DNA from 3 places in the Bradyrhizobium sp. UFLA03-84 genome. Region 1 is predicted to be linked to each of the others. Evidence: predicted binding sites of a transcription regulator. Region 1 holds the regulator's gene; each other region holds the start of a gene.
What was found. Region 1 encodes PhoB, which activates phosphate uptake and scavenging genes when phosphate is short. Its sites were predicted from a motif close to TGTCATNNANCTGTCAT; they were not measured.
Positions count from the first base shown of each region.

Region 2: the regulator PhoB is predicted to act here: its motif matches at 1,987-2,003, upstream of CK489_RS39955 (inorganic phosphate transporter).
Region 3: the regulator PhoB is predicted to act here: its motif matches at 3,073-3,089, upstream of pstS (phosphate ABC transporter substrate-binding protein PstS).

Region 1 covers NZ_NSJY01000003.1:494,786-498,747, reverse strand. Annotated here, with positions in the region: gene pstA (phosphate ABC transporter permease PstA) at 1-250, shown strand, start outside; gene pstB (phosphate ABC transporter ATP-binding protein PstB) at 247-1,065, shown strand; gene phoU (phosphate signaling complex protein PhoU) at 1,173-1,892, shown strand; gene phoB (phosphate regulon transcriptional regulator PhoB) at 1,953-2,663, shown strand; gene CK489_RS02350 (GcrA family cell cycle regulator) at 2,850-3,362, opposite strand; gene CK489_RS02345 (aspartate aminotransferase family protein) at 3,861-3,962, shown strand, end outside.
Region 2 covers NZ_NSJY01000020.1:171,935-175,896, reverse strand. Annotated here, with positions in the region: gene CK489_RS39960 (autotransporter domain-containing protein) at 1-1,840, shown strand, start outside; gene CK489_RS39955 (inorganic phosphate transporter) at 2,066-3,688, shown strand; gene CK489_RS39950 (cyclic nucleotide-binding domain-containing protein) at 3,716-3,962, shown strand, end outside.
Region 3 covers NZ_NSJY01000009.1:66,720-70,681, reverse strand. Annotated here, with positions in the region: gene minC (septum site-determining protein MinC) at 1-191, opposite strand, end outside; gene CK489_RS10495 (hypothetical protein) at 478-666, shown strand; gene CK489_RS40665 (hypothetical protein) at 735-998, opposite strand; gene CK489_RS10485 (TetR/AcrR family transcriptional regulator) at 1,044-1,760, opposite strand; gene pstS (phosphate ABC transporter substrate-binding protein PstS) at 1,984-2,994, opposite strand; gene CK489_RS10475 (tripartite tricarboxylate transporter substrate-binding protein) at 3,188-3,962, opposite strand, start outside.

The DNA.
Region 1 (3,962 bases):
GCTGCTGGCGACCGCGCGCGTCGCCGGCGAAACCGCGCCGCTGCTGTTCACCGCGCTGTCGAACCAGTTCTTCAGCCTGGATCTGACCAAGACGATGGCCAACCTGCCGGTGACCATCAACAACTTCGTGCAGAGCCCCTACGCCTACTGGAAAGAGCTGGCGTGGAGCGGCGCACTGCTGATCACATTCACCGTGCTCGCGCTGAATATCGGCGCGCGTATCCTTGGTGCCGAAAGGGCCGCAAAATGACCGAGCTTTCCGTCTCCACGACTGCCGCGGGCCACGTTCCCCAGGTTCCGCTTCCGGAAGCGCCGCCGAAAGTCACGGTGCGCAACCTCAACTTCTATTACGGCGAGCACCACGCGCTGAAGAACATCAACCTGACGCTGGGCACCAACCGCGTCACGGCGTTCATCGGCCCGTCGGGCTGCGGCAAGTCGACCCTGCTGCGCATCTTCAACCGGATGTATGACCTTTATCCGGGACAGCGCGCCACCGGCCAGCTGATGCTGGACCAGACCAACATCCTCGATCCCAAGCTCGACCTCAATCTGCTGCGCGCGCGGGTCGGCATGGTGTTCCAGAAGCCGACGCCGTTCCCGATGACGATCTACGAGAACATCGCCTTCGGCATCCGCCTTTATGAGAAGATCTCGAAGTCCGAGATGGACGACCGGGTCGAGAAGGCGCTGCGCGGCGGTGCGCTGTGGAACGAGGTCAAGGACAAGCTGAACGCCTCCGGCCTGTCGCTCTCCGGCGGGCAGCAGCAGCGCCTGTGCATCGCGCGCACCGTCGCGGTGCGCCCCGAGGTGATCCTGTTCGACGAGCCCTGCTCGGCGCTCGACCCGATCTCGACCGCCAAGGTCGAGGAGCTGATCCAGGAGCTCTCCGAGGACTACACGATCGCGATCGTCACCCACAACATGCAGCAGGCGGCGCGCGTCTCCGACAAGACCGCCTTCATGTATCTCGGCGAGCTGATCGAGTTCGACGACACCAACAAGATCTTCACTTCGCCGAGCGATCGACGCACCCAGGACTACATCACCGGCCGGTTCGGTTGACCGGCGCATGATCCGGAAAAGTGGAGACCGGTTTTCCGATCGGATCATGCTAAAATTCAGGACACGAAATCATGATCCCCGGGATCATGATTGAGGGGAGACAAGCGATGGCTTCTGAACATACCGCCAAGGCATTTGACAGCGACCTGCAGGAGTTGACCCGCCTGGTCGCCGAGATGGGCGGCCTCGTCGAGCGGATGATTACCGAGTCGGTCGACGCGCTGATCCGCCGCGACGTCGCGCTCGGCAAGCGCGTGGTCGCCGCCGACATCGAGATCGACAATTTGCAGCGCGTCATCGAAGAGCGCGCTGTGCTGACGATCGCCCGCCGCCAGCCGATGGCGATCGACCTGCGCGAAATCGTCAGCGCGATGCGCGTCGCCACCGACCTCGAGCGGATCGGCGATCTCGCCAAGAACATGGGCAAGCGCGTCGCGGCGCTGGAAAGCGATTTTCAGCCGCTGAAGCTGATCCGCGGCCTCGAGCACATGACCGATCTCGTGCTGTCGCAGGTCAAGTCGGTGCTCGACGCCTATGCCGCGCACGATCTGCCGGCGGCGATGAATGTCTGGAAGGGTGACGAGGAGGTTGACGCGATCTGCACCTCGCTGTTCCGCGAACTGCTCACCTACATGATGGAAGATCCGCGCAACATCTCGTTCTGCATCCATCTGATGTTCTGCGCCAAGAACATCGAGCGGATCGGCGATCACGCCACCAACATCGCAGAGACGGTGTTCTACATGATCGAAGGCCAGCAGATCACCGACAAGCGCCCGAAGGGTGACATGACCAACTTTGCCACCACGGTGCCGGGTAACACATAGTCGACGGCGTTTCGGTTTGCGTCAGGGCAACGGATCACCACACAGAAAGAACTTAGACCGATGAGCGCACGCATTCTGGTAGTCGAAGACGAGGAAGCGCTGACGACGCTGTTGCGCTATAACCTCGATGCGGAAGGCTACGATGTCGAAACAGTGGGGCGCGGCGACGACGCCGACACCCGCCTGAAGGAGCGCGTTCCTGACCTCGTGGTGCTCGATTGGATGCTGCCGGGCCTGTCCGGCATCGAGCTGTGCCGTCGCTTGCGGGCGCGGCCCGAGACCAAGCAGCTTCCGATCATCATGCTGACCGCACGCGGCGAGGAGAGCGAGCGCGTGCGCGGGCTGGCCACCGGCGCCGACGACTACATCGTCAAGCCGTTCTCGGTACCGGAACTGCTGGCCCGTGTGAAGGGCCTGCTGCGCCGCGCGAGCCCGGAACGGCTTGCGACCGTGCTGACCTATGGTGACATCGAGCTCGACCGCGAGAAGCGCCGTGTGGCGCGCTCGGGTCGTCCGATCGATCTCGGCCCGACCGAATATCGCCTGCTTGAGTTCTTCCTCGAGCATCCGGGCCGCGTGTTCAGCCGCGAGCAGCTGCTCGACAGCGTCTGGGGCCGCGACATCTACATCGACGAGCGCACCGTCGACGTGCACATCGGCCGCCTGCGCAAGCTGCTCAATCCGGGCCGTGAGCAGGACCCGATCCGCACCGTGCGCGGCGCCGGCTATGCGCTCGACGACCGCTTCGCAAAGGCCGAGCCGCAGCCGTAACGGCCGCGGGGCAATCTCAAGCCACAACACGCGTCGTCCCGGCCTAGTGCGCAATTGCGCACTAGGCCGGGACGACGCCGGTGATGTAGACCTCGCCTTGTTGGCTCCATGAAGAGCTACTCGGCACAAAAAAATCCCCGCTTGCGCGGGGATTTGTTTTGCAGTCCAGGCTGGTTTCCCGAGTGCTTACTTGATCTGCGGCTTCGCCGACGGCCGGCGGCGATCGGCGGCGGGCTGGTAGGCGACGCGCGAGTGATGGGCGCAATAGGGCAGGCCGGCGAGCGCCTTGCCGCCGCAGAAGAAGAATTCCGGGCTCGAGGGATCGCCGACCGGCCAGTGGCAGGTGGCCTCGTTGAGCTCGAGCAGCGACAGCCGCTGGCTCATCGGCACCACGTTGTCGTAGGAGATCGGATCGGGCTCCATCTCGACCTCGAAGGCGTGCGCCAGCGCCGTGTTGCCGCGCGAGACCGGGCGCGCCACCCGCATCATGTGCTGGGCGGGGCGCGCCTTGCGCTGCCGCGGCGCCGCCGTCGAAGGTGCCTTGGCGCGGCCGGAGAGGCCGAGCCGATGCACTTTGCCGATCACGGCGTTTCGCGTCACATTGCCAAGTTCCGCTGCGATCTGGCTGGCCGAAAGGCCAGACTCCCAGAGCTTCTTCAGCTGCTCGACGCGATCGTCGGACCAGGTCAATACCGTCATCGCATTCTTCCTTTCGCATGGCGCCGGCCAGTCATTGGAGCGGCGCTGCGAGCCAAATCTGGACAAATATCCCTGCGGCCAGAATCCCTTAGCCCTCGCCGGGCACGGTGTTGCGCCCGAACGTTTACGCGAGACACAAAGGCTACTTAGAGGGTCCAGTACTGCCGCACGAGATGTCGTACCCGACAGGCCAAACGCTACAATATGGCGTGACTCTGGCGCAAGAGTCCGCGGCCGCGCGTCCACATGTTCCCACACAGTTAAGCATTGTAATGAGGCTTTTCCACCGCACCGGAATGCTCCGGATTGCGCTCGCTGCGCATTGCAGAAAGGCCACCAAAAGGGCGGCTCCTGGCGATTGACACGGTCCCCCCGCAGCATAGAATGTTGGCCACGTGCCGCCCGCAAAGGCGGCCGTTTTGTTTTCCGAAGCTGGCCGTTGCTGCGCTGGCGTCAAGGCGCGCGGCAATTGTCGGCCTCAAACCGGCAGTGAACGCCATGACCAACGCCTCGTCGCATCTGCTCCCCGTCTTCGCCAGGGTCGATCTCGGCTTCGAGCGCGGTGAGGGCGCCTGGCTGATCGCAACCAACGGCGACCGC
Region 2 (3,962 bases), on a different contig from region 1:
GGCACCGGGCTCATCCATCCAGGGCCAGGTGTTGGCTTCTGGAGACGATTTTCTCCAACTCGGCGGCAGTAGCGGCAACGGCGTTTTCGACTTGAGCGCGATCGGCGTCACCCAGCAATATCGAGGCTTTTCGACCTTCGAGGTGATTGGTGCGACCTGGACCGTAACCGGCACCTATGGTCAGACTAATCCGTGGGTATTGCAGGCAGGCACGCTCAACGTCGGCGGCGACCTGTCGGCAGCATCCCGTCTCAACGTGGTGGGTGGCATGCTCATGGGCACGGGCACGGTCGGTACGATGCAAGTCGGTGCCGGCGCCATCTTCGCGCCGGGCAGCGGCGCGCCGGGCACCTCGATGACGGTATCGGGCAATCTTGTCCTGCAGCCGGGGGCGATCTACCAGGTGCAGATCGATCCATCGGCCGCATCCTTCGCCACCATCAGCGGCACGGCTACGATCGCCGGCACAAGCGTGAACGCGTTCTATGCCCCCGGCAGCTACGTCAGCAAGCGATACACCATCCTGACTGCGGCAGGCGGCGTGTCCGGCACATTCGGCTCGCTCGTCAGCACCAACCTGCCGGCGAATTTCCACACTTCATTGAGCTATGATGCCAACGACGCCTATCTCAACCTGTACCTGAACTTCACGAGTCCGGGACTCAACGGCAACCAGCAGGCGGTCGGCAACGCGCTGGCCAGTTTCTTCAACGGCAGCGGCGGCATTCCGCTGCTCTACAGCTCGCTCTCTGCCGGTGGCCTGACGCAGGCTTCCGGCGAGAGCGCCACGGGCTCGCAGCAGGCCACGTTCGATGCGATGCACCAGTTCATGGGCGTGCTGACCGATCCATTCATGGGCAGGGGCAATGGCTTTGGCGGCGCGTCGGCGGCGACGGGTTACGCTGACGAGGACGACCAGGCCAGCGCTTATGCGGCACGCCGGGGCGCGGATGCGTTTGCGATGTTCACCAAGGCGCCGCCGGCGGCGTTCGTGCCGCGCTGGAACGTGTGGGTAGCGGGGTTCGGCGGCTCGCAATCGACCAACGGCAATGCCACCTTGGGCTCGAATGACACGACGAGCCGGATCGCCGGCACCGCCGTCGGCGCCGACTATCTGATCTCGCCGAACACGCTTCTCGGCTTCGCGCTCGCCGGCGGCGGCACCAGCTTCAGCGTCAACAATCTCGGCACTGGCCGCTCCGATCTGTTCCAGGCCGGCGCCTATGTCCGCCACACCGAGGGCCCGGCCTACATCACCGCAGCACTCGCCTATGGCTGGCAGGACATCACCACCGACCGCACGGTGACGGCAGCCGGCATCGACCGGCTTCGCGCCGAGTTCAACGCCAACGCCTATTCCGGCAGGCTCGAGGGTGGCTATCGCTTCGTCGCGCCGTGGACCGGTGGCGTCGGGATCACGCCCTATGCCGCGGGCGAATTCACCACCTTCGATCTGCCGGCCTATGCCGAGCGGGTGATCTCGGGTCTGCCGACCTTTGCGCTTCATTACGGCAGCCGCAGCGTGACGGATCCGCGCACCGAGCTCGGCCTCCGCACCGACAAGTCCTTCCTGGTGCAGGACGGCATCCTGACGCTGCGCACGCGCTTCGCTTGGGCGCACGACTACAATCCCACCCGCTTGGCGGCCGCCACCTTCCAGGCGCTGCCGGGCGCCAGCTTTGTCGTCAACGGCGCGGCGCTGGCCAGCGATTCCGCGTTGACCACCGCATCGCTCGAGATGAAGTGGCGCAACGGCTGGTCGGCGGCCGCGACGTTCGAAGGCGAGTTCTCCGACATCACCGCGAGCTACGCCGGCAAGGGTGTGCGCTACGCATGGTGATGCGCGTCCTCGGCCGAAATGAGCGTGTTGCAGTCGGGCTGGAAGCCAGGGTCAGGGCAAGCGCAAGCAACGAGCGCGTCATTATATTAGACTCATCAATGCATTAGGTCCTAGCCGCAAGGCGGGCAAGATGCTCTTCATACAACTGTCACATGGGTGTCATGTAGACGTAGTCCCAATGTCACATGGCCGCTTTTGTCCTCCCGCGGCTGTGAGGGCATTTAGATGAGCGATTTGGCGTTACCTGGTTCGATCGAGCCCGCGCGCCGCCGGGGTCCCGATCTCGAGAAGGGCTTTCATCCCCTCACCGGTATCATCTATCTCGGCGTGATCGGCGCCGCGCTGCTGTTCGTGGCCTACAGCATTTACGCGGACGTTGGCGCCACCGGCGCCGGCAAGACTTCCTATGCGGCGTTCCTGCTGCTGTTCGTCGCGCTGCTGATCTCGCTCGGCTTCGAATTCGTCAACGGCTTTCACGACACCGCAAACGCCGTCGCAACCGTGATCTACACGCGCTCGATGCCGGCGCATATCGCCGTTGTCTGGTCGGGCCTCTTCAATCTGATCGGCGTCCTGCTCTCCAGCGGCGCCGTCGCTTTCGGGATCGTCTCGCTGTTGCCGGTCGAGCTGATCCTTCAGGTCGGCAGCAGCGCCGGCTTCGCCATGGTGTTCGCGCTGCTGATCGCGGCCATCATCTGGAACGTGGGCACGTGGTATTTCGGACTGCCGGCCTCGAGTTCGCACACCTTGATCGGATCGATCATGGGCGTCGGCATATCGAACGCCTTGATGCACGGACGCGAGGGGACGTCCGGCGTGGACTGGTCGCAGGCCGTCAACACCGGCAAGGCGCTGCTGCTGTCGCCGCTGTTCGGATTTCTGCTTGCTGCGATCCTGCTCTACGGGCTCAAGACCGCCTTGCTGCGCGCAACGCCGGCGCTGTTCGGCGAGCCGCAAGGCGATCAGCCGCCGCCTTGGTGGATTCGCGGCATCCTGATCCTGACCTGTACCCTGGTCAGCTTCTTTCACGGCTCGAACGACGGTCAGAAGGGCATGGGCCTCATCATGCTGATCCTGATCGGCGTGGTCCCGACCGCCTACGCGCTCAACCGCGCGATGCCGGCGAGCCAGATCGAAGCGTTCACCGCCAATTCGGCAGCGGCGAGCAAGGTCGTCGAGGGCAGGGGAGTTGATCGCAAGGTGACCGGCGATCCGCGTCCGGCGGTGACGAACTACATCGCGCTTCGGCAACTCACCGACGAGACCTATCCGTCACTCGCCGTCCTGGTCCGCGAGATCAGCGACCAGGTCGTTCAATACGGTTCGCTGGCCAAATTCCCCGCCGAGGCCGTCCGCAACACGCGCAACGACATGTACTTGGTGTCGGAAGCGCTTCGCCTGCTCGTGAAGAGCGGCGACAACGGGTTGAGCGATGCCGATGTCGCGACGCTCAGTCGCTACAAGGGCTCGCTCGATGCCGCCACCAAATTCATTCCGTCCTGGGTGAAGATCGCGGTCGCCATCGCGCTCGGCCTCGGCACGATGGTCGGCTGGAAACGGATCGTCGTGACGGTGGGGGAGAAGATCGGCAAGACCCATCTGACCTACGCGCAGGGCGCCTGCGCGGAGATCACGGCGGCCGCGACCATTGCCGCGGCGGACGGCTACGGCCTGCCGGTGTCGACGACGCATGTGTTGTCGTCCGGCATCGCCGGCACCATGACCGCAAACGGGTCCGGCCTGCAATGGTCGACGATCCGCAACATCGCCATGGCCTGGGTCCTGACCTTGCCGGTGGCGATGCTGATCTCGGGCGTTCTCTACTTTCTCTTCGCGCATTTGTTTTAGCCAGAACCGCAGAAAGGGGATTTTCGAGTGGCAGATGCAAGCTTCAGCCTTCTGACGGGCAACAGTATCGAAACGCGTTTGGTGCGGGCCGGCGGCGTCATTTTTCGCGAGGGTGAGCAAGCCAACGAGCTCTTCGTGATCAAGAGCGGCTACGTGCGCATCCAGGTCGGCAACAAGACCATGGCGGAGCTCGCGCCCGACACGATCTTCGGCGAGATGGCATTGATCGACAACGAGCCGAGGAGCGCGACCGCAACGGCTATCACGGATGTCG
Region 3 (3,962 bases), on a different contig from region 1:
TGGCTGAGGTCGACCGCCGAGAGGTCGAGCACGACAGGTTTACCGGTGAAGAAGCCCGGAGACTTCTCCAGCGTCGCGTCGATCTCGGCGAGCCAGGACACGACAGGCACCACCGGCGAGAAAACGAACGCAACATAGGAGCGCCCGCGCATGCGGACCTGCTGACGTGCGACCTGTTGAGTTGCGTCCATCGCCCCTGACTCGGTTGTCTTGTCGAATGGTTAACAATCGGCCCGCATGGTTAACCAAAGGTTAACGGAAGGGGGTGTTTTCACGGATTTGAAACAGGTGGCCGATTGGCAACGCTCCCCCAGGCTGCGAAGCGCCGACGAACACAACTGCAAATGTGTGCCGCCGAAGCTCGAGCAGGTGGAGGCTCGAGAAGACCCGGGGATCCGCGAGCCCAATTTGAGCTGAATCAAATTTTCATCGGGCCGGATCACGGACAATGACGCCCCGCGTTCGCAGGATCATTTCATGGCCAAGTCCCGCTGGACCGAGATTTTGCGCTGCCCGAAGTGCCCGCGCACGGGGTACGCCGAGCTGTGCGAGATCGGTCCCTTCCGCAATCGAATCGTGCGGGTCTCGGAGGATTTCGAGATTCGCACCGACGAACGGGGCAATGATTTCCAATGCAAGTTTTGCAAATTGCCAGCCCTGCCATGACGGCGGATGCCTTGGCTGGCATCCGCCGTTTCGGCATTCGGGGCCGACTTTCGGTCGAGCGATGCCGATCAACGCCGGGCTGACGGCGCTCGCTCGGCCTGCATGGATGCATCGAACACCGCGCGGCATGACGGGCTGAGCTGCTCGACCTGGGCGGCCATGCAATCCCTGATTCTGCTGCGGTTCGGAATGTAGGCGCCGCACAGGCGGACGGCGTCGCCCATGCACGCCTGACGCTGCATCGATTCGTCCGGTCCAGACTGAGCCAGGGCGGGCGTCATGGCTGACGCGATCGTTGCGGCGGCAAACACGAGGGCAAGGCGAAGTTTCATGGATCACTTTCTCACTGGCAGTTGAAGTGTCGTCGAGACCGAATGTCACGACTGCGGTTTGCGGCCGTCGCCGGCGGCGGATTCGCCGTCGGCTTGCGACGGCGGAAGGTGCAGAAGCGTTGCGATCGTGGTGTCGAGCAGCTCGGTCCAGGCCGTCGCGGGATCGATCTCGGGCGCGAACCGGCTGAGCAGCATCGGAAAGGCCGGCGGCTGGTTGAGCGCCGCATTGAGCAAGGCAAAGAACAGCGCCGGATGGCTGCTGCGGATGATGCCTGCCGCGATGCCGGCCTGGAAAAGCTCGCGCGCGCTCTCATAGGCCGGACGCAGCAGCTTTTCGGTCACCAGCGTGGAGCGCTCGGGCGCTTCCGCGCCATGGCGAACCACGAAATTCCTCACCTGCGGATGCGCGGCATAGAACGTCGCGACCTTGACGATGAGATCGCGCAGCCGGTCGCCGAGCGACCGGCTCGTGTCGGTCGCGATCGCATGCACCTCGGCCATCACCGGCATCGCAAGCACGACGATGCGGTCGAGGCAGGCCTCCCACAGCGTGGCCTTGTTGCCGAAATGGACGCGCACGAGATTCGGCGCGACCCCGGCCGCCGCAGCGACGCTGCGCAGGTCGGCGCCGTCGAAGCCTTGGGCGGCAAAGGCCTCGGTCGCCGCAATCAGCAGCGCCTGACGGCCGTCAGGCATGTCCTTGCTGCGGCGCCCCTTGGGCCGGGCGACCGGCGCGGTCGGTGTTTTGCTCGTCTCGGCCATCTTGCTCATATATGTTCAGCTGTACATATATGGACAAGATCTGACTATTCAAGGGGACACGCGCAACGAATCTCCGGCAGAAAACCCTTTTATCTCAGCCCATTACGCGAAACCCGGAGCAAATTTGCATTCCGCGCGCCCGCGTGAGGTCACGCTGGCCAAACAAAAGAGCCGGCGTCGATCGACGCCGGCTCTTGCGATTGCGCGTGCCTGCAGGAGCGTCTCAGCTCTTCACGTCGGCAGCCCAGGTCTTCTCGATCTGCTTCACGACGCTGTCGGGCATCGGGATGTAGTCGAGCTCCTCGGCGCTCTTGGCACCCTTCTCGAAGGCGAACTTGAAGAACTTGAGCGCTTCCTTCGAGGCCACCTTGTCGCTCCCGTCCTTGTGCAACAGGATGAAGGTCGATGCGACGATCGGCCAGGACTTGTCGCCCGGCTGGTCGGTCAGGATCAGGTAGTAGCCGGGCGCGTTGGTCCAGTCGGCATTCGACGCAGCCGCCTGGAACGCTTCGTTGGTCGGCTGGATGGTCTTGCCGGCCTTGTTGATCAAGGCGGTGTAGGTCAGCTTGTTCTGCTTGGCATAGGCATATTCGACGTAACCGATCGAGTTCTTGGCCTGCGCGATGTTGCCCGCGACGCCTTCGTTGCCCTTGGCGCCGACGCCGACCGGCCACTCGACGGCGGTGCCGGAACCGACCTTGCTCTTCCAGTCCGGGCTGACCTTGCTCAGATAGTCAGTGAAGTTGAAGGTCGTTCCCGAACCGTCGGCGCGATGCACGACCGCGATCGCTTCGGACGGCAGCTTGGCCTTCGGGTTAAGCTTCTTGATCGCCGCATCATCCCATTTGGTGATCTTGCCGAGGAAGATGTTGGCAAGCGTCGGACCGTCGAGCACCAGATCGCCGGCCTTCACGCCTTCGAGGTTCACCACCGCCACGATCGCGCCCATGATCATCGGCCACTGCGCAAGACCGTCCTTCTGCAGCTGGCCGGACTTCAGCGGCGCGTCGGTTGCACCGAAGGTCACGGTATTGGCTTCGATCTGCTTGATGCCGGCACCCGAGCCGATCGACTGGTAGTTCACGCTGCTGCCGGCATCCTTCTTGTAGGCGTCAGCCCACTTGGACAGCACAGGGAAGATGAAGGTCGAGCCGGCACCGGTGATGTCGGCTGCGAAGCTGGGCGTAGCCATGACCACCAGACCGGCGGCCACGATCGACTTGATGAATTTCATGTTGATCTCCGTGGAAAGGCGAGAGGTCTCGCGCACTCGATGCACTCGTTAACGGCGGCACCGTTTTTCCGAACGCCGATGACGATGGGATGACAGAGACGCCTGACCTTCGACCTACGCCAAAAGTTTGAAACGGCAGGGGATACCGCTGATCCCGGTCCGCTTTCGAGCTTGCGGAACGTCGTGGCGGAATCTATTCCGCCTTGATGTTGGCCGACTTGACGATCGGCCACCATTTCTCGATCTCGGCGGCCTGATGGTCGCGCAGCGCGGCGGGGGCCTGTTTGTCCGGCGGCGGGATCTCCTGCCCGAGTTCGGCGAAACGTTGCCTGACGGCGGGTTCGGCGAGCGCCGACATGACAGCCTTCGACAGCGTCGACACGATATCGGCGGGTGTGCCCTTCGGTGCCCAGATGCCGTGCCAATAGGCGATGTAGAGCCCCGGCAATCCGGCCTCATCAACGGTTGGAATATCGGGAGCCGATGCAAGCCGTGACGGCGCCGTCACCGCGAAGGCCTTCACGGTTCCGCTGCCCACTTGCGGCAGCGAGTTGGAGGCCTGATCGAACATGATGTCGATATGCCCGGCCATCAGATCGTTCAGCGCGGGACCGGCGCCGCGATAAGGCACGAAAGAGAAGTTCGTGTTCGTCAACTGCTGAAAGAACACGCCGGCGACATGCGCGCCCGATCCGGGACCTGCGGTGCCTGCCGTCGCCTTGTCGCCATTCGCCTTGAGCCAGGCGATCAGCTCCTTGAGATTCTTCGCGGGCAGATCCGGGCGGCCGATGATGAGCTGCGGCCCGCTCGCGATCAGCGCGACCGGCGCGAACTCGCGCACGTCATACTGCAGCTGATAGACCGCGCCATTGAGGCAATGCGTGCCCCAATGTCCGATCGTGATCGTTGATCCGTCTGGCGCCGCACGCGAGGCGCGCAGCCCCGCCACGGTGCCGGAAGCGCCGGTG